One region of the Shewanella yunxiaonensis genome, then DNA from elsewhere that is predicted to be linked to it. Evidence: predicted binding sites of a transcription regulator. Region 1 holds the regulator's gene; the other holds the start of a gene.

Evidence for each region. The regulator sigma-54, encoded in region 1, starts transcription at its own class of promoters, with help from an activator protein. The targets are predictions, from matches to a motif close to GTTGGCACGNNNNTNGNNT.
Region 2: the regulator sigma-54 is predicted to act here: its motif matches at 6,429-6,447, upstream of hmpA (NO-inducible flavohemoprotein).

The regions. Positions count from the first base shown of each region.
Region 1 covers NZ_CP073587.1:501,870-511,859, reverse strand. The annotation lists gene KDN34_RS02375 (calcium/sodium antiporter) at 1-206, shown strand, start outside; gene KDN34_RS02370 (KpsF/GutQ family sugar-phosphate isomerase) at 247-1,224, shown strand; gene kdsC (3-deoxy-manno-octulosonate-8-phosphatase KdsC) at 1,224-1,775, shown strand; gene lptC (LPS export ABC transporter periplasmic protein LptC) at 1,772-2,332, shown strand; gene lptA (lipopolysaccharide transport periplasmic protein LptA) at 2,319-2,852, shown strand; gene lptB (LPS export ABC transporter ATP-binding protein) at 2,849-3,577, shown strand; gene KDN34_RS02345 (RNA polymerase factor sigma-54) at 3,670-5,136, shown strand; gene hpf (ribosome hibernation promoting factor) at 5,166-5,456, shown strand; gene ptsN (PTS IIA-like nitrogen regulatory protein PtsN) at 5,456-5,899, shown strand; gene rapZ (RNase adapter RapZ) at 5,896-6,750, shown strand; gene KDN34_RS02325 (HPr family phosphocarrier protein) at 6,737-7,012, shown strand; gene mgtE (magnesium transporter) at 7,085-8,449, shown strand; gene KDN34_RS02315 (OmpA family protein) at 8,526-9,194, opposite strand; gene KDN34_RS02310 (transposase) at 9,673-9,885, shown strand.
Region 2 covers NZ_CP073587.1:2,805,976-2,815,965, reverse strand. The annotation lists gene KDN34_RS12920 (class I SAM-dependent methyltransferase) at 1-160, opposite strand, end outside; gene norW (NADH:flavorubredoxin reductase NorW) at 217-1,359, opposite strand; gene norV (anaerobic nitric oxide reductase flavorubredoxin) at 1,359-2,816, opposite strand; gene norR (nitric oxide reductase transcriptional regulator NorR) at 3,006-4,559, shown strand; gene hmpA (NO-inducible flavohemoprotein) at 5,135-6,319, opposite strand; gene norR (nitric oxide reductase transcriptional regulator NorR) at 6,544-8,082, shown strand; gene KDN34_RS12890 (ammonia-forming cytochrome c nitrite reductase subunit c552) at 8,185-9,540, opposite strand; gene KDN34_RS12885 (NnrS family protein) at 9,588-9,990, opposite strand, start outside.

The DNA.
Region 1 (9,990 bases):
TTGCAGTGCTGGCTATTTCTGGATTAATTGCGCCCGGAGAAATAGATGCCTCAGCCGCCAGCCGGGATGTTTATATGGTGTTAGGTACCAGCACAGCACTGGCCTTATTGATCCTGTTGAGCAGCAAAAAGCAGCGCGAATTGAAAAGGTGGCACGGCGTCGCCTTGCTTACCAGCTTTGTATGCTATCAGATTAGCCTGTTCTAGCCTCCGCGTTGAGTGTTGAACAGAAACAAGAGAGAAAGATATGACAGATGCAAGTCAGTTGCGTCATTGGGGACGCAAAGTCATTGATATCGAAAAACAAGCCTTAGATAACCTGTATCAATACGTTGATTCTGAAGAATTTGCCCAGGCTTGCGAGATGATTTACCACTGCAGTGGCAAAGTGATCGTGATGGGGATGGGAAAATCCGGCCATGTAGGGAACAAGATTTCAGCGACGCTGGCCAGTACCGGTACGCCCGCTTTTTTTGTGCATCCGGGTGAAGCCAGCCACGGCGATCTTGGTGTCATCAGCCACAACGACATTGTGCTCGCCATTTCCAACTCCGGTGAATCCAATGAAATTCTTACCCTGATGCCAGTCATCAAGCGACAAGGCATTCCGGTTATCACCATGACGGGTAACCCGGAATCCACCATGGCCAAACTGGCACAACTGCACCTGTGTATTAAAGTGCCGGAGGAAGCCTGTCCATTAGGATTAGCCCCCACGTCCAGCACTACCGCGACCTTAGTCATGGGCGATGCACTGGCTATTGCGCTGCTGCAAGCGAAAGGGTTCACCAAGGATGATTTTGCGCTGTCTCATCCAGGGGGTGCCTTAGGTCGTAAACTATTGTTGAAAGTCGATAATGTCATGCACAAAGGTCATGACATTCCGCTGGTACATCATGATATCTGCATTACTGACGCCCTTTATGAAATCTCCAAAAAAGGCTTGGGAATGACCGCGGTAATTGACGGAGACAACAAGCTAGTAGGTATCTTTACTGATGGGGATTTGCGCAGAGTAATCGACGCAGAAGTCAATTTACGTCAGACCCGGATTGCGGATGTGATGACCCGTAACTGCATTACAATTAAAGCTAATATTCTTGCAGCAGAAGCCCTTAAGGTGATGGATGACCGCAGCATTAATGGCTTGATTGTCGTCGATGCCGAAAATCATCCGATAGGGGCGCTGAATATGCTGGATTTAGTCAACGCGGGGGTCATTTAATGGCGCAAGACAGCTTTTACGGACCCGTTGCCGATGAGATTTGGCAGTTAGCCAAGCAGATACGACTACTGATTTGTGACGTTGATGGCGTCTTTTCGGATGGCCGCATCTATCTTGGAAACCATGGTGAAGAACTCAAAGCGTTCCACACTCGTGACGGTTATGGCGTAAAAGCGTTGCTCAACGCCGGGATTCAAGTCGCGGTGATTACTGGACGTAAATCACAAATTGTTGAAGACCGTATGACGGCGCTAGGGATCCCTCATATATTTCAGGGCGTTGATAATAAATTGGAGCCATTCAACTGGCTGCTGCAACATTATCAACTACCACCACAACAGGTGGCCTATATTGGGGATGACATGGTGGATCTGCCGGTAATGCAACAGGTAGGCCTCAGCGTATGTGTTGCTGACGGGCATCCTCGGGTCAGACAGCTAGTGCATCTGGTCACCTATCTCAATGGCGGCTATGGGGCACTGCGTGAACTGGCAGATCTGTTACTGATGAGTCAGGATAAAATTGCATCCGCACACGGCATGAGTATATGAACAGAGTCACCTTGGCCATTATCGCGTTCTTTACTGCTGCACTGGTGTTGTACTGGCAGGTACAGAACAAACGCAATTCGGAAGCCACCCAGCTGTCTACCGATGTGATTCAGCCCGATTACGTAGCAGACGATTTACGCAGTGTCAGCTATGACCAAAACGGAATGATCTCCAGTCGGGTGTCAGCTAAGCACATGGAACACTATGAGCAGGATGACCGGACAGTATTTACTAATCCGGTATACTGGGTATTCCCAGACAAGGGTCAGACCGAGTGGCGCATGACCGCATTACAAGGACAACTCGATAAACACAGCAACAAGGTGGTGTTGCAAAATGATGTTATTATTGACGCCATCAGTCCAACTGAACCGATACAATCTATCAGTACCAGTTATCTGGAACTGAACCTTAGCAACATGATTATGACGTCAGACAAAAATATTCTGATCAATGGTCAGGACTTCAATATCACAGGTCTGGGGCTATACGCTGATCTCAATGCTCAGCAGGTCAAACTGCTTAGTCAGGTAAAAGGAACCTATGAAACGAAATAAGCTTATTTTCGCTGCTATGCTGTGCCTTACCAGCCTTTCAGCTGCTGCGGTTGATAAAGATCTGCTGCAACAACTGGAAATATCCGCGGATGCGCAGTCGGCAGATATCAAGAACAAGCAAGTCGTGTACAGCGGCCATGTGATTGTGACCCAAGGTTCAATGAAGCTCACAGCCGCCGAAGTCAACGCATCCAGTTCCGATAAAGACGGCGAAAGAGTATTGATTGCAAAAGGTTCACCGGCCACCTTTCGTCAGAAATTAGAAGATGGCCGTATTGCGAACGCCAGCGCCAATGAAATTCACTACAACATTAATAAACGCGTACTGACGCTCATCGGTAAAGCAAAGGTGGAACAAGGTGGCAGCGTTTCCACTGCAGAAAAAATTGTCTATGACCTTAAAAACCAGCAGTTGCAAGCCTCCAGCAGCGGCCAGGGAGAAGATCGTGTGACCACGGTCATCCAGCCTGACAACTACCAGCAGCAACCCAAAAAGGATCCCCAGCAGGAGCAGCAATGAGTAATACCTTGATCGCCCATAACCTTGCGAAAAGCTACAAAAAAAGAATGGTCGTGAAAGATGTCAGTCTGTCGGTTGCAACAGGTCAGATTGTGGGATTATTGGGACCCAATGGTGCAGGGAAAACCACGACATTTTACATGGTAGTCGGCTTGATCCAGAGCGATAAGGGACGGATCTTTATCGATCAAGATGAGCTGACCATGGATCCCATGCACCTTCGCGCTCGCAAAGGTATTGGCTATCTGCCGCAAGAAGCCAGTATTTTCCGTAAGCTAACTGTTCGCGATAACATCATGGCAGTATTGCAGATCAGAAAAGATCTGGATCGCGATGGCCGTGAAGAACAACTGGAACAGTTACTCGAAGAGTTTCACATCACCCATATTCGCGACAGCATGGGGATGTCACTTTCGGGAGGTGAGCGCCGGCGTGTAGAGATTGCCAGAGCCTTGGCCGCAGACCCGAAATTCATTCTGTTGGATGAACCCTTTGCTGGCGTAGACCCCATCTCCGTTATTGATATTAAAAAAATTATTGAACAATTGCGGTCACGTGGACTGGGTGTGCTGATTACGGATCATAACGTGCGTGAAACACTTGATGTTTGTGAACATGCATACATTGTCAGCCACGGACAACTGATCGCCGAAGGCACCCCTGCCGAGATCCTCGACAACCAACAAGTCCGTGCTGTGTACTTGGGTGAACAATTCAAGCTATAGTAAACACCGGGAGCGCTTACAGCTTTAAAACGTTAAAGTCTGTAATTACTAGAATTTTTATAAAGTTATAAGATGTAGGGGTAAGCGGTAACATGAAAACGTCACTCCAGCTCAAACTGGGTCAACAGCTGACCATGACACCTCAACTGCAGCAGGCAATACGTTTGCTGCAGCTGTCGTCGCTGGAGTTACAACAGGAAATTCAAGAAGCCTTAGAAGCAAACCCGCTGCTGGAAGTGAATGAAGACAACCAAAGCACCGACAGCAATCATGATATCGATAACAATTTAGAGGCACCGGAGCCGAGCGAACATATCGAAGATAGTTCGACGGTAGAAACCTCGGATGCACTCACTAGCCAGGCACTCCCTGAAGAGCTGCCAATGGATACTACCTGGGATGAGGTTTTTACTGCCGCTCCGGCTATGTCCAGTGGTCCTATCCGTGATGACGATACCCCATTTCAGGGAGAAACTTCTGAAGGTTTGCATGAACACCTGGAATGGCAGAAGAACCTGACACCGTTCTCAGAAACTGATGCAGCAATCGCCACTGCAATTATCGAAGCGATTGATGATCAAGGATATCTGACGCAAACCACGGAGGATATTCTGGATGCTATGGGCAATCCGGAAATCGAGCTAGAAGAAGTAGAAGCGGTATTGAAACGCATCCAACACTTCGATCCTGTCGGTGTCGCTGCACGGGATCTGCGTGAATGTTTGCTGATCCAGCTGTCGCAATATAGTGATGACACCCCGCATCTCGAAAACGCCATTATGCTGCTGGAACAGCATCTTGACCTGATCGCTGCCAAAGATTATCGCACACTGATGCGCAAGACCCGTTTGAGAGAAGAAGATCTGCGTGACGCGATTAGTTTGATCCAATCGCTTAATCCACGTCCCGGACTATTAGTGCAGCCTCAGGATGACGAGTACGTGATCCCAGATGTCAGCGTGTGGAAGAAAAATGGTCGCTGGGTGGTAGAACTCAACCCAGACTGCATGCCCAAACTCAGTATTAATCAGCAATATGCCGCTATGGCCCGCAGTGCGCGGAGCCAATCCGACAGCCAGTTTATCCGCGGACACCTGCAAGAAGCCAAATGGTTTATCAAGAGTCTGGAAAGCCGCAATGAAACACTACTAAAGGTGGCTAACTGCATTGTACAGTTTCAGCAGGGATTCTTTGAATATGGCGAAGAAGCCATGAAACCGATGGTGCTCAATGATATTGCCGAAGCCGTTGATATGCACGAATCGACAATTTCCCGAGTGACAACGCAGAAATACATGCATACGCCACGCGGTATATTTGAGCTAAAATATTTCTTTTCCAGCCACGTCGGTACTGAAGACGGTGGCGAATGTTCATCGACGGCAATCCGCGCCTTTATCAAAAAACTGGTGGCCGCGGAGAACCAGAAAAAGCCGCTCAGCGACAGCAAAATGGCACAGTTGCTGGCTGAGCAGGGAATTAACGTGGCACGCCGAACCATCGCCAAATACCGCGAAGCCATGATGATCCCACCATCGAATCAGCGTAAGAGTTTGTAATTCCACAGTACCCCTATGGAGGACACCCTATGCAAATCAACCTGGCAGGCCATCATATTGAGATCACCGACTCGTTGCGCAGCTATGTGGAGAGTAAATTTGCAAAACTTGAACGCCATTTCGAACAGATCAATAATGTGCACGTCGTACTCAATGTTGAGAAAGCAATACAACGAGTCGAAGCCAAGCTACATCTGAATGGTGGAGAGGTGCACGGCACCGCAGAACACACCGATATGTACGCTGCCATCGACGCTCTAATTGATAAATTGGATCGTCAGGTCATTAAATACAAAGAAAAGCTGACAAAATACTCATGATGGAACTTAGTACCATCCTGCGGCCGGAGTGTACCGCATGTGCCACACCCGGCAGCAAGAAAAAGGTATTGGAGCTCATCAGCGAACTCGCAGCAGCCCAGTATCCAAACCTGTCGTCCCAAGCCATTTTCGAAAGTCTGCTGGTCAGAGAGAAAATGGGAAGTACCGGTATCGGGAATGGCATTGCCATTCCCCATGGTCGCTTGCCGGACATTAAAGATCCTATCGCCGTGCTGATTAAGTGCGACGAACCGATCCCCTTTGACGCTATCGATAATCAACCGGTAGACATCTTGTTTGCGTTGGTAGTGCCCGCCGATCAATGTCAGCAGCATCTCAGTACTTTGTCGGCGATGGCCGAGAAACTCAGTGATAAGCTGATACTCAAGCAACTGCGGAAAGCCACCACCAAAGAAGAACTGTATCAGGTGATCACCGGATGAAATTGGCCATTGTCTCAGGCCGCTCAGGCTCAGGAAAATCTGTAGCGTTACGAGTGCTGGAAGACTTGGGCTATTACTGCGTTGATAACCTGCCACTCCCCATGATTGGCAGTCTGTTAGACAATCTGCGCGGCAGTAACGAACTGGTCGCGATTAGCGTCGATGTGCGCAACATGCCTAACCAGGAAAAAGTCCTGGAAAGTCAGATACAAAATCTGCCACAAGGCACTGAAGTCATCAGTTTCTTTTTAAACGCATCCGATAAGGTGCTGCTTAAACGTTACAGTGAAACCCGACGTCTACATCCGTTATCCAAGAGCAAAATCTCCCTTAAAGATGCGATTGAGCAGGAAGGCAAACTACTCGCGCCGATGTCGCAGCTAATGGATCACTACATAGATACCTCTAACATGAATATCTATGAGCTGAGTGACACCGTACGCGAAATTTTGCTGGGGACAGTGACCAAGGAGCTGGTGATTAACTTTGAGTCGTTTGGCTTTAAGCACGGTCTCCCCGCAGAAGCTGATTTCATCTTTGATGCGCGCTTTCTACCTAATCCTCATTGGGAGCCGCAGTTAAGACCGTTAACTGGGCTTGACGAACCAGTACGTGAGTTTCTCAACCGTCAGCCACTGGTGAATAAATTCATCTGGCAGATCGAGAACCTGCTCGATACCTGGCTGCCGCACTTGGAGCGCAATAACCGTAGCTATCTGACCGTTGCTATCGGTTGCACTGGTGGCCAACATCGTTCAGTGTACGTTGCTGAACAACTGGCTAAACGCTTCAGCAACAGTAAACATAAAGTGCAGGCTCATCACCGGGATTTAGCGCATGCCAAGAATTGAGCGCGAAGTCACCATACAGAACAAGCTCGGGTTACATGCACGGGCCGCGACCAAATTGGCGGTACTGGCAAACGAGTTTGATGCCAACATCCTTTTAGTTCAGGGACAAAAACAAGCATCAGCGGCGAGCGTGCTGGGATTGCTCATGCTGGAAACGGGCATGGGGAAAACGATTCGTCTGATTGTTGATGGTCCCGATGCTGAACCGGCAATGGAGGCTATTTGTAACTTGATCAACTCTCGCTTTGACGAAGCCAGTTAGTAGTTCCTTTCTGATATTTCCCATTGTAAGCTAGCTTAATTTCCCGTTACTACAAATGCTTAAGGGAAAAGGATGCCAGCAGAAACCCAGGCCCAACAAACTGCGATTGATCATCTTGAACACCTGAACCAGGCACTAGACAGTGGCTTATTTGTTCATGTGCGCGAAATGTTGCACCACATGGCCCCAGCCGATATCGCCCACATTCTGGAATCATCCCCACCGAAGACCCGTCAAATCCTATGGCAATTAGTTGACCACGCTCATAGTGGCGAGATCCTTGAAGAGTTGGGCGAAGACATGAAGGATCAACTGATCAGCCTGATGAGTCCAACCCATCTGGCTAAAGTCACCGCCGGCATGGATACCGACGATCTGGCGTATGTCCTACGTAGCCTGCCCGATAGCTTGTATCGTCAGGTGTTACAATCGATGAGTGTCCAGGATCGCACTCGCGTTGAACAAGCACTTTCTTATCCGGATGATACCGCTGGAAGTCTGATGAATACCGATACGGTGACCATCAGACCAGACGTCAACATCGATGTGGTGTTGCGTTACCTGCGCCAGCGGGGGGAATTACCCAAAGCCACAGATACCCTCTATGTAGTGGATCACCAAGATTGCTTGTTAGGTGGCGTCACCTTGGCCCAGCTACTTACCTATTCATCGAGCACCGGAATTATCAGCATTATGAATCGGCAACTGGAATCCATTCCAGTCACCATGACGGATAGTGAAGTCGCCAAGCTCTTTGAACGTCATGATTGGCTGTCAGCTCCTGTTGTGGATGATAAAGGCAAATTATTAGGCCGCATCACCATTGATGATGTGGTGGATGTGATCCGTGAGGATGCCGAGCATTCGCTGATGGGGATGGCGGGGATGGATGACGCAGAGGATACCTTTGGCCCAGTGTTAAAAAGTGCCGGAAGACGTTCTCTATGGCTAAGCCTCAATCTGTTAACTGCATTACTCGCCGCTTCAGTATCTAATCTATTTGAAGGCACCTTGGAAAAATTTGCCACCGTCGCGATTTTGATGACCATTGTGCCGAGTATGGGAGGCGTCGCGGGCAATCAGACGCTGGTGTTGGTGATTCGCGGAATTGCACTGGGGCATTTGGGACAACGCAACACTCGCTGGCTGATAGTCAAAGAGTTATTGATAGGGGTACTGAATGGGTTGTTGTGGGCCGGACTGATCTTTATTGCTGTCTGGCTGTGGAAACACGATGTGACACTTGGCTTGCTCATCGCGGGAGCCATGTTGGTAAATCTCACCGCCGCCGGCCTTGCTGGCGCAGTTATCCCCATTTTATTGAAAAAGCTGCATATTGACCCGGCACTTGCTGGCGGTATGGTGTTAACCACAGTGACAGACGTGGTGGGCCTATTTGCCTTTCTGGGGTTGGCTACCTTATTTCTCGGACATTGACAGACGAGCCAATGCAGGTAAGAAGATTATCGAACAAAAAGGCCACACAAAGGTGGCCTTGATGATGCAACCAATCTTATTGTGCTAATGGGCTCAACACTATCTCCACCCGGCGATTTTGTGCTCGTCCTTGCGCAGTGCTATTACTGGCGATGGGATTACTCTCACCTAAGCCCTGAGTAACCACACGCTGGCCGGATACGCCTTTCTGGATCAGATAATTACCAACAGAAGCAGCTCGCACCTGAGACAGCCTTAAGTTATAAGATTCGGAACCAGTGCTGTCGGTGTAACCGATGACATTCAGCTGGGTTTTGGGATACTCTTTTGCGACTAAAGCGACGCTATCAAGCACTTGCATCGCACCACCACTCAGGTCGGTCTTATCCACCTGGAAAGTGATTTCATTCGGCATATTCAAGATGATGTTATCACCTGAGCGAGTGACACTGACGCCGGAAGCAGAAAGCTGCTGACGCAGTTTTGCCTCCTGAACATCCATATAGTAACCAATACCGCCACCGACTGCGGCACCAGAAGCGGCGCCGATTAAAGCACCTTTACCACGGTCACTCTTACTTGAAGTGGCAACACCAACAATCGCACCTGCCGCCGCACCAATCAATGCACCGGTACCGGCTTTAGAGGTTTGCTGTTCATTTGTGTAAGGATTGACAGTGGTACAACCGGCTGCCAAAAACACCACTAATGAAGCAGCAGTTATAGGCTTCAAATACTTGTTCATGGTGGGGTCTCCTTTTCGTCTCACCGTGAATTGCTTTGCGTTTCAGTATATAGCCATCCCCGGCCAAGACAAATAATTGAAGAATGAGTAGTCGCACTAATTACGAATTATTCAGAATGGATTCAGTTACCGCGGTCTTAACCACCGATTCATTAAAAAAATTATCAGCGGGTTTATCTGCACCAAACAAGTGCAACACGCACATCGTTGGAACTAAGGTAAATTTTCGAAATTTTACTGATTAAATATAATTAATTGTTTTTATTAATAAAAAAATATTTAAAAAAATTGGCACAGTTCTTACATATATCGAAAGTAGTATTCCGGTGCAGTAGGAGGTAAACGATGAAAATCTTTTCTCACTTTTTCCGAAGCTGTCGCGAACATTGGCAACGCTACCAACATCTGGGCGTTAGCCAATGGGATATGGAATAACAAGTTTTAGAGCTAAACGACATAACAAAGTTAGGAGATGAAGATGGAAATGACAGATACCGTTCGGCATCAAGCAGTCATCGAAGTCACCCATCATGGGCGCTTACTGTTCGATGTTGCGCGTCAGTATGGCCTTCCTACTAAAACTTTGTACTTGTGGGTACGTCAGAGTGAACAAACCTCTGAGGCGCACGCAAGCTGGATGTATGGCATTACCTCCATGATGTCGCAGCTAAAAGCTAAATATTTTAATTAACGATTTCGACAAGTTTGAACTGAACTAGTAACAGTTATCGCCCCCAACGATAGAAAAAGTGTGCTCCCCAAATTTTGCGCTTTTCTAGGTTCACTCTTGTCATTT
Region 2 (9,990 bases), 1.5 Mb from region 1:
CGGAAAAATAACCGGTGCCGGCGCCTATGTCGGCAATAATTTCATTTTCTTTCAGCGCAAGGCTGCGAATGATATGGCTGGTTTTTTGCCACTCTTCTCGGTTCTCGCTATCAAAAATTGCTTTTAGCCTTTCGGGCTCTGAGAAGCTGATATTCATCATGCTTATCTACTCACTATGTATGGATTGATTTAACCGGACGACAATAATCAATTCGCTTAGTTAGCAGCCTGAAGCTCTCGTAGCAGCGGGAAAGCTTGGCTTATATTGTCTTTAGTAACGACGAAACCGGTCAGGTGCTGGCTATGATTGTAGGCTCTGGCCAGAATGCCGTGCTCGTTGATATTCACCTGCCAACTCGCTGCGGAGTCACAGTTACCACCAGACTGGATCGGATAGCGAGGAGTTTTCACTTTAGTCATCATGGCTGGAAGGCTTAGCTCTCCTGTACTGGAAAGTAACTGACTGGCCAGCACATTTGCACTGAGTACAATAGGTTGCATACATGCCATCACCTTGCCGTTAATTTCGGCGCAATCCCCAAGGGCGTAGATATTGTCAACCGAAGTTCGCAGTGTCTTATCAACAACAATGCCTCGTTGCACCGTTAACCCGGCTTTTTTTGCAAGTTCTGTGTTGGGTACCAGTCCTGCGGCAGAGATTATGCAGTCAGTTTTGTAGCGTAAGCCGTTTCTGGTCGTGGCAACTAGACAGCTTTGGTCATATTCAACACTGATGACATGGTCCAGACAGTCAATCTGGACCCCATCGTTCCGTAACTGCTGTTCAAGGGCTGTAGCGACAAAGTCAGGTATCATGCTGGCCATAAGATGGGGGCTCGGATCCAGTATCTGTACTTTCTTACCTGCGGAACAAAGATCCATCGCCAGTTCAGTACCAATAAGACCGCCGCCCATGATTAAGATTCGTTGTGCCTGTGTAACACGTTGTTCAGAAACACGATATTCTTCTAGGCTATTGAGCGTAATAACTTCTGCAGTCGCATCACCAGTCAATATAGGAATAAAGGTTTTGGCGCCGGTTGCTAAAACAAGCCTGGAGTAGTGATAACAGATGCCATTAGCGGTAATGGTGTGATTGTCGGTATCAATCTTATCTACTCTGGTATTGGCAAAGATCTCAATTTTTTGCTGGGTAGCAAATGCTTTTCCCGTCATAGTGATAAGGTCACTAGCTCTTTGCTGGCGGGTAAACACGTGGCTCAGATCCGGTTTGTTGTACTCGTCCCCGTTATCAGCGGTAAATAACTGGATAGGCATATCGCTATTTTTACGACGAAGTGTTTTTATCAGTTGGTAAGCGGCAAAGCCGCTCCCAATAATAATCAGAGGAGGATACATCAGGCTGCCTCCTGGTCATTGTTCGCATGTTTCGCAAAGACTTCCTTACCCAGATTGCACTCTGGACAAAGGAAATAGTCTGGTACGTTGTCCCACTGTGTACCAGGTTCAACGCCCTGATTGGGTTCGCCAATTGCAGGGTCGTAAATCCAATTACACACAGTACAAATCATGCACTGGCAATTTGTCGGGTGTACCTTACTGTCAGAAGGTTCTGCCAATTCACTTGGTGCAGGTTTTGTCTCTATCAGTGTTTCGTTATTCAGTGCCCACTGCTTCGCAAGCTGACGGCCGTGTTCACGACATTCACGCATAGCTTTTCCATCTGGGCGCCATTTGGTTTTCAGGCTTAAGGCTGTTTCAAATCCTGCATCGGTCAAGCGGGCATGAATGCGGTCAACGGCACCTCCGTTCCAGCCATAACTGCCGAATGCAGCTGCTTTCTTGTTTTTGAAGCGCAGGCCTGTGATCTCTTCCAGCATACCGGCAATTTTGGGCATCATTACATTGTTCATGGTGGATGAGCCAACGAATATTCCTTTGGAGCGGAACACATTTGCCAGAATTTCGTTTTTATCGTGTTTAGATACGTTAAATACTTTTACCGCCACTTGCGGGTCAATATCATGAATTCCCTGAGCAATTGCATCGGCCATCATGCGGGTGTTGTTAGACATTGAGTCGTAGAAAATGGTGATCCGCTCTTCCTGATAGTTGTCTGCCCATTCAAGGTACTGATGAACAATTTGAGTCGGGTTATCACGCCACACGATACCGTGGGAGGTGGCGATCATATCCACAGGTACATTAAGGCTTAGAACTTCTTTGATTTTCGCTGTCACTAGGTTGCTGAATGGCGTCAGGATATTGGAGTAGTAACGAAGGCACTGATCCATCAATTCGTTTTGATCTACCTCATCGTTAAACAGGTGCTCATCGCAGTAATGCTGGCCGAAAGCATCATTACTGAATAGGACCGCATCGTCTGTCATATAGGTCATCATACTGTCAGGCCAGTGCAACATTGGGGCTTCAATGAAGATAAGTTGTTTTCCGTTACCGATATCAACACTGTCGCCAGTTTTGACGGTTTTGAAATTCCACTCTGGATGGTGGTGATGTCCGACAATAGAGTCGATTGCTGCTTCAGTACAATAGATGGGAGTTCCCGGTATTTTTTCCATCAGTGCAGATAGAGCACCTGAGTGATCTTCCTCTGCATGGTTTACCACGATAAAGTCGATATCATTCAGATCTATCTCCATCTCTAGGTTCTGTAGGAACTGGTAGCTAAAACGGTGATCAACCGTATCGATCAGTACGGTTTTCTCTTCACGGATCAGGTAACTGTTGTAGCTGGTTCCTTTTGTCATTTTATATTCTGTACCATGGAAATTCTGAACTTCCCAGTCACGTTGTCCAACCCAGTGAATATTGTTTTTTACATGAATCGTCATCTTTTTACCCTAAATCAGTTGTGAAGGTTTGTCTTATAAGGGCATGAAGCGTGCCAAAAAATTATCCCTTTCATATCATCAAGATAACTTTATCAGCTTATTCTTTTTGTCATTTTGATATTTTATTGCAGTTATCAATATGATAATAATATTGTCGTTTAGATAATTTTTAAGGGTGAGGATATAGTCATGGAACAGCTTGGTAACGCATGGGTACAGGTTGCGCTGGACATAACTTCCGGTATTTCTGATCAGGATAGGTTTGACCGACTACTTTCTACTATCCGCCATACTCTGAAATGTGATGCTTCAGCCTTGTTACTATTCCGCAATCAGCAGTTTGTACCTTTGGCGATTAATGGACTAAGTGAGGATGTACTTGGGCGCAGGTTTGATATTGAGAAGCATCCCCGCCTTGAGGCCATAGCTAGGGCTGGAGATATTGTGCGTTTTCCCCCCGATAGTGATCTGCCCGATCCCTATGACGGCCTGATACCCAATCATGAGGAGGAGCTCAAGGTTCACTCCTGTATCGGTCTGCCGCTAATGCTGGACGATCGTTTAATTGGTGCTGTTACCATCGACGCTTTTGATCCGGCTCAATTTGATTATTTTAACAATGATGATCTTCGGATTGTGAGTGCCTTGGCTGCCAGCAGCCTGAATACGGCCTTATTGATGGAGCAATTGGAACGGACTGCTGGGGTTGGAGCTGCATCCCCAAAGCGGTCAAGAAAACTAAATTACCCTGAAGAGATTATTGGCCAGTCTTCACCAATGCTGGAGCTTAAATCTCAAATTGATGCAGTGGCAGATACTGATCTCTCGGTACTGATCATGGGGGAAACGGGCGTAGGTAAGGAACTGGTAGCAAATGCGCTTCATAGCCAATCCCGTCGCTCGGACAATGCCTTGGTATACCTGAACTGCGCGGCGCTCCCGGAATCTGTGGCCGAAAGTGAGTTGTTTGGGCATGTAAAGGGGGCTTTTACTGGAGCCATTAGTAACCGTAAGGGTAAATTTGAACTGGCAGATAATGGCACCCTTTTTCTGGACGAAGTTGGTGAACTATCTCTTTCACTGCAGGCCAAACTACTCCGCGCTCTTCAGTATGGTGATATACAGCGAGTCGGCGATGACCGGAATATCAAGGTAAATGTCCGAATTATTGCTGCCACTAACCGGGTAATGCATGAAGAAGTGAAGCAAGGTAATTTCAGAGCAGATCTGTACCATCGACTGGGTGTCTTTCCTGTTTTTGTGCCTCCCTTACGAGAACGTGATAAAGACGTTGTATTGCTTGCTGGCTTCTTCGCGGAGCGATGCGCACATAAGTTAGGTGTCGCCAATATCAGCCTAGATGCGGCAACCCTGACCGTTATTCAGAATTACAGCTGGCCCGGTAATGTCCGTGAACTGGAACATGCGATAAACAGAGCGTCAGTGATTGCAAAGTCTAATACCCAATCTGAGCAGATAATTCTGCTTCCGCACCATTTTAACTTTTCTATTGAGATGACAAACCAGCACGTTATTGACTCCCTGCCGGTTGACGGTGGGTGGGTAACTAATACAACTGAGTATCTGCACCTAGGATTAAAAGAGGCCATTGATCTATTTCAGACACAGCTTGTGCAGAGTGCTTATCTGGAGAATGATAAGAAGCTAAGTGCTACTGCAGAGCAGTTGAAAGTCAATCCGGGTAATTTGCACCGGTTAATGAAACGTCTCAACTTAAAATAACGATTTTGTAACCATTTGACACTAATTGAATTGGTCTACAATTTCGTATCATTCAAGTTCCTCGTGACGTAATTGGAATTTTCCACAGCTAAGTTTAATACATTAAACCAGTGTTCTTTCTGCTCTCCTTGATCTAGCTGGCTGTTGGCCCTTAGACGACTCGCTAGTTCTTGGAACGTCGGAATATCAAAGGACGATGCTCATGGACAGAGTATTTGGAACGAAAACCTTCGTAATGGAAATCTATTGGCAGCACCAAGCCTATGCTATCTACCAACGCCGTAATAGCGATGGCATTTATGTCCCTAACTCCGTTTGGTAAGGCCTGAGATTACTCAAATATTCATGCAATCAAGAGATGTCTTAATAACATGCAGATTTTGTTGTGCTACAAAAAATGCCGCAACGCATCATTACTTCAGTGAATCCCACCGTCACCTGATGAGAAGCCGTGGCAAGCCTGTTCGACTCGAATACAACAAGACGCCCAACTAATTTAGTTAAGCGTCTTGTTATGTTTGAGCTGCTTTATAATGTTAAAAAGGGACTGCTCATGCTCCCTTTAGCTAAATGGTTTATACGCCGCCAGAACCAAAAGCTTCCGCGAAAATTTGCGTTTCTGGTACACCGTGGGCTTTTAACTCTGAAAGATAATGACGCATAAACGCAGCAGGACCGCACAGGTAATACTCTGCATCATGTGGTGCTTCAGGTAGGACATCGGTTAACGCAAATGGTGCGGGGCTGACATGTTGATCCTGTGCGTCAGTTTGATCATAGAAGTAATGTACTTTTGCCCCTTTTTCGGCCAATGAATCGCTGACGTCTCTAAACGCATGTACGTGACGGTTACGCGCTGAATGTACGAAATGGATATCACGTTTACCTTGTTGTGCCAACGTACGAGCAATAGCAATCATTGGTGTAATACCGACACCTCCGCTAAGCAATACTACTGGACGTTCGGAAGATTGTTGTAGGACGAATTCGCCAGCTGGCGCAGATAACTCAACAATCTGACCCACATCATATTGGCTGTGAAGCAGGTTGGAAACTTTGCCTTCGGGTGAAGTTTCTCCGGCACCTTGGCGTTTAACTGAAATACGCAATGCACTACCACCGGCAATATCTGACAAGCTGTATTGGCGAGGTTGGAAAATCCCTAACTCTTCAACATATACTCGGACGCTAATATACTGGCCGGGTTGATAGTTCGGCAGACGGCCTCCATCAATAGGTTGCAGATAGAAAGATGTTATTTCGTCACTTTCAGGCTGTTTGCGCACGATACGGAAGGGTTTCCAGCCACTCCAACCTCCAGTGTTATCAACACTTTGCTGATAAAGCGTATTTTCCAACCCAATAAACAATTGTGCTAATTCGCCATAGGCTGCCGCCCAAGCATCAATCAATTCGGCGGAGGCCGCGTCGCCGAGGACTTCTTGAATACTGGTCAATAAATGTTTGCCAACAATCGCATAGTGCTCGGCGCGAATACCTAAGCTCACATGTTTATGGGCAATACGTTCGACCACAGGGAGTAATACTGAGGGATCATCGATATGTTGAGCGTAGGCTAGCACGGCACCTGCCAGTGCTTGTTGTTGACGACCTGCGCCCTGATGCCCCTGATTGAAGATGTGTTTTAGTTCGGGATTATGGCTTAGCATCCGCTGATAGAAATGGCTAGTTAAGGCGACACCGCTGCTTTGTAATACTGGTATAGTCGCGCGAACCAAAGCTTTTTGCTGTTCATTCATAAACTTCAACTCCTGAAAATGAAAATGCAATCACCGAGATGTGATGCCAAAGCAGTGACGTCATTACGGGTTAATTCATACTGAGGCGTTCACTGTTCTGCTTGGTCTATATCAAACGACGTGCCAAGTGTTAATTAGTTGAAATATATAGAAATGAATATTTTTATATGGTGAATTTCACCCTATAATTATAGGTATAATTTACCATTAGGGTAAAATGAACCATGTTATTCCCATTAGATTTTCGTGACTTAAAGCTCGAGTTGTCACCGCCGGTTCGTTTACAGCGTTTCGTTGATCAGGTTCAACAGTTGTTAGACTGTAACGCAGTCGGACTGCTACAACTTGATGGCGACATTCTGAAACCTGTGGCTCTCGCAGGTTTAGTGACTACAACCAGTGGACGCCGTTTTGCAGTGGCTCATCATCCACGGTTGTCGGCTATTTTATCGCAACGCAAACTAGTACATTTTGCTCCCGACAGTGCTCTACCAGATCCCTATGATGGATTGTTAGCTACACAGCAAGGAGTGCCGCTGCCGGTACATGACTGTATGGGCATTAGTTTATGGCCCGATGGTAAATGTTGGGGGGTGTTAACGCTTGACTCCCTGTATAAAGGCCATTTTAGCGCCGAGCAGATAGCGTTCATACCGCAACTTGCGGTGTATTGTGAAACCATCCTAAGAGTTAATCGACTTGAAAGTGAAATGCGGGCATTACGACAGTTTGATGAGCAACTGAAACAGGACAATGGTAGCATTTCCGCTAGTCAAGAGCTGATTGGGCAGCATCCACAGGTACAAAACTTATTGAAAGAGCTAGATGTTGTGGCGACTTCAGATCTACCTGTATTACTCCAAGGGGAAACGGGCGTTGGTAAAGAGCTATTTGCCTGGCGCTTACATCAGCGTTCCCAGCGTAAAGTTGCTCCAATGATCCACGTCAATTGTGCTGCTCTGCCGGAAACATTGGTTGAAAGTGAGTTGTTCGGCCATGTCAAAGGTGCATTTTCTGGGGCCGCATCAGAACGTGCTGGTCGCGTGGAATCTGCCGATGGTGGCACGTTGTTTCTTGATGAAATAGGTGAGCTGCCGTTGACCGTTCAAGCCAAGCTATTGAGAACACTACAAAACGGTGAAATCCAGCGCTTAGGCGCAGATAAACCAATAAAAGTAGATGTGCGTATTGTTGCCGCCACGAACCGGGACTTGGCAGAGATGGTCAAACGAGGAGATTTTCGTGCCGATTTATACCATCGCCTGTCCGTGTATCCGGTGGTCATTCCGCCACTAAGAGAACGCGGAGATGATATCCTGTTATTAGCGGGTTATTTTGTGGAATTGAATCGTAGTCGCTTCAGTTTTCGCAGTTTACGTTTGGCACCTGCGACGGAGCAGTTGTTGCAGCGCTATCCATGGCCTGGGAATGTACGTGAGCTAGAACATGTTATCAGCCGAGCAGCTTTGCGTACAGTAAGTCAAGGTGCCAATAAGACCGAAATTGTGACCATTGAACCGCGTCATTTGGATCAAGAATTGCTTACGTATCCTCGTGATTTTAGTCAAGCTCTCGATAGCACGTCGCCTGAACCGTCAGTGCTCTCTGGACGTTCATTAAAGGACAGTATCGAAGATTTCCAACGTCAGTTTATCCAACAGACTTTGGCAGCAACACAAGATAATTGGGCGGAAGCAGCCCGTTTATTAAAGCTTGACCCTAGCAATTTACATAAGCTCGCGAGGCGGCTTGGGCTGAAATGACATTTTTAAACATAATCAGTGTTAAAAAGTTGCAGAGGCATGAAGAAAATCCAGCTTATTCCCCATCCCTAAATATCAGGATGGGGAATATCATGCAGTTAGTTAGTAACCGCGCTGGGCAACCGGATCCCAGTGCTTATTGATTTCTTCCTCAATGAACGCCTTTTTCTCAAGGACTAATTCTGCTTCATCTATCCCCACGGCTTGTTGGGCTTTGGCTTTGCTACTGATGTCGGGATAATAGACATGCTCGACTTTGAGTTGCTTCAATATTTTTGACAAAGAGCTACGTGCGCTCTTTGCCTGTTCGATAGCTTTATTGAGCAGCTGTCTACCTTCCTCTGGGTTATGAGCGTAAATTCCGTGTGATGACATGGCAAAATCCCAGCGCCATTGGCTGTGACGAATGTCCATTATGGCGTCATTCATCTGTTCCCAATTCGCGCCGGCGACCCATGCGGCTTTGGCCTCATAGTGCGCCTTAACCAGTAGTTCTTCTACGTCTTTTGCCTTAGCATTTATCTCGTGCTTCAAGTTCGTAAGGCGTTGCTTCATTTTTTCTTGGCTGCTATGACAGCCTTTGCAACTGCTCTTAAAGTAGGGCATGGCCTTATCAACTTTATGGTTAGTAAATGCTTTACCATTTTCATCGATTGCTTCAGGCATGTGACAGGTGACGCAGGTTACACCAAGTTCCGCATGTTTACTGCGATTCCAGTGTTCATACTCTGGATGACGAGCTTTAAGCATTGGCGTTTTTGAAATCGGATGGATCCACTCATAGAATCGACGAGTGTCGTAATATTTTTCTATGTCATCAGCGGAATTACCAAAGATCCAAGGGATGTTAACAACATTGCTCTTTTCTGGGCGAAAATAATAAGTAACGTGGCATTGCCCGCAGACTTGAGCACCTTGAACTGTGGCACTTTGCTGTTCAAAGGGTTGATGGATTTTGGCCATCGCGTCACGGGCGTGAGGGCGCGGCAACGTTAGCTTTTCTGAGCCCGATTCATGACAGTCACTGCAATACACCACATTTTTTATTTCAGAGCCTAAATCGGTAAAGTTTTTCGCTGCATAACCTTCAAAGCCAAGTTCGCCTATCAGGCGTGGCGCATCCGGAGTTTTACATGTCCAGCAACTCGCAGATAGCCCTTTCTCTCCTGCCTTTGGCGCAACGCCGGTTCGGAGTGTATGACTCACGTCGGCTACAGCAAATTGATGGCCACGAGGTGTGTGGTATTCCTTGGCGTACGAAGACCCTGCCCAAAGAATGACATTTCGCGGGTTGTTTGCTAGTACATCTTCTCGCTCTGATTGCTCCTGCGTTGCTTCCCACGTTTTGTACTGCTTTGGGTAGGATTTAGCTATATCAGTTGTTCCATCGGTTGCAACAGCATTGCCGGAGGCACCAAGCAAAATGAATAACCACAGTTTTAGGTTCAGAGGCGACATTATTTTCATAGATGGTCTCACGTTCAATTTATCCAAAGTGTTTTGCATCATCCTGGACGTCCATCAACTCTTGGACGCGTTAAAATCTTGGTGTAGTGGTACACAAAAATGGCAAATGAACCAAACCAGAACACTGCTGCAAACCATAGCCAAAGGTGGGTTTGGCTGGGAAAGTAAATCGGCATGATGGCTCTAAAAATTGCAGCCAAAGGCAGACAGATAAATGCGATTCGCATGTTGGGTCCTTGGTAGATATTCCGCCCAGTGTGGCCGAGTGAAACTCGCGAAATCATTGATAGGCAAAGCATTGCCATGCCGCCAATTGCGAATAAGTGTAGCAGACAGCGATAAGCAAATTCGTCGTTAAAATACCAGCTCATCATCAGTAAGCTTATTGGCAACGTAAAATAAGCAATGTGTAAGGACCAAAGCAGTGGTTCCCTGAAAGAT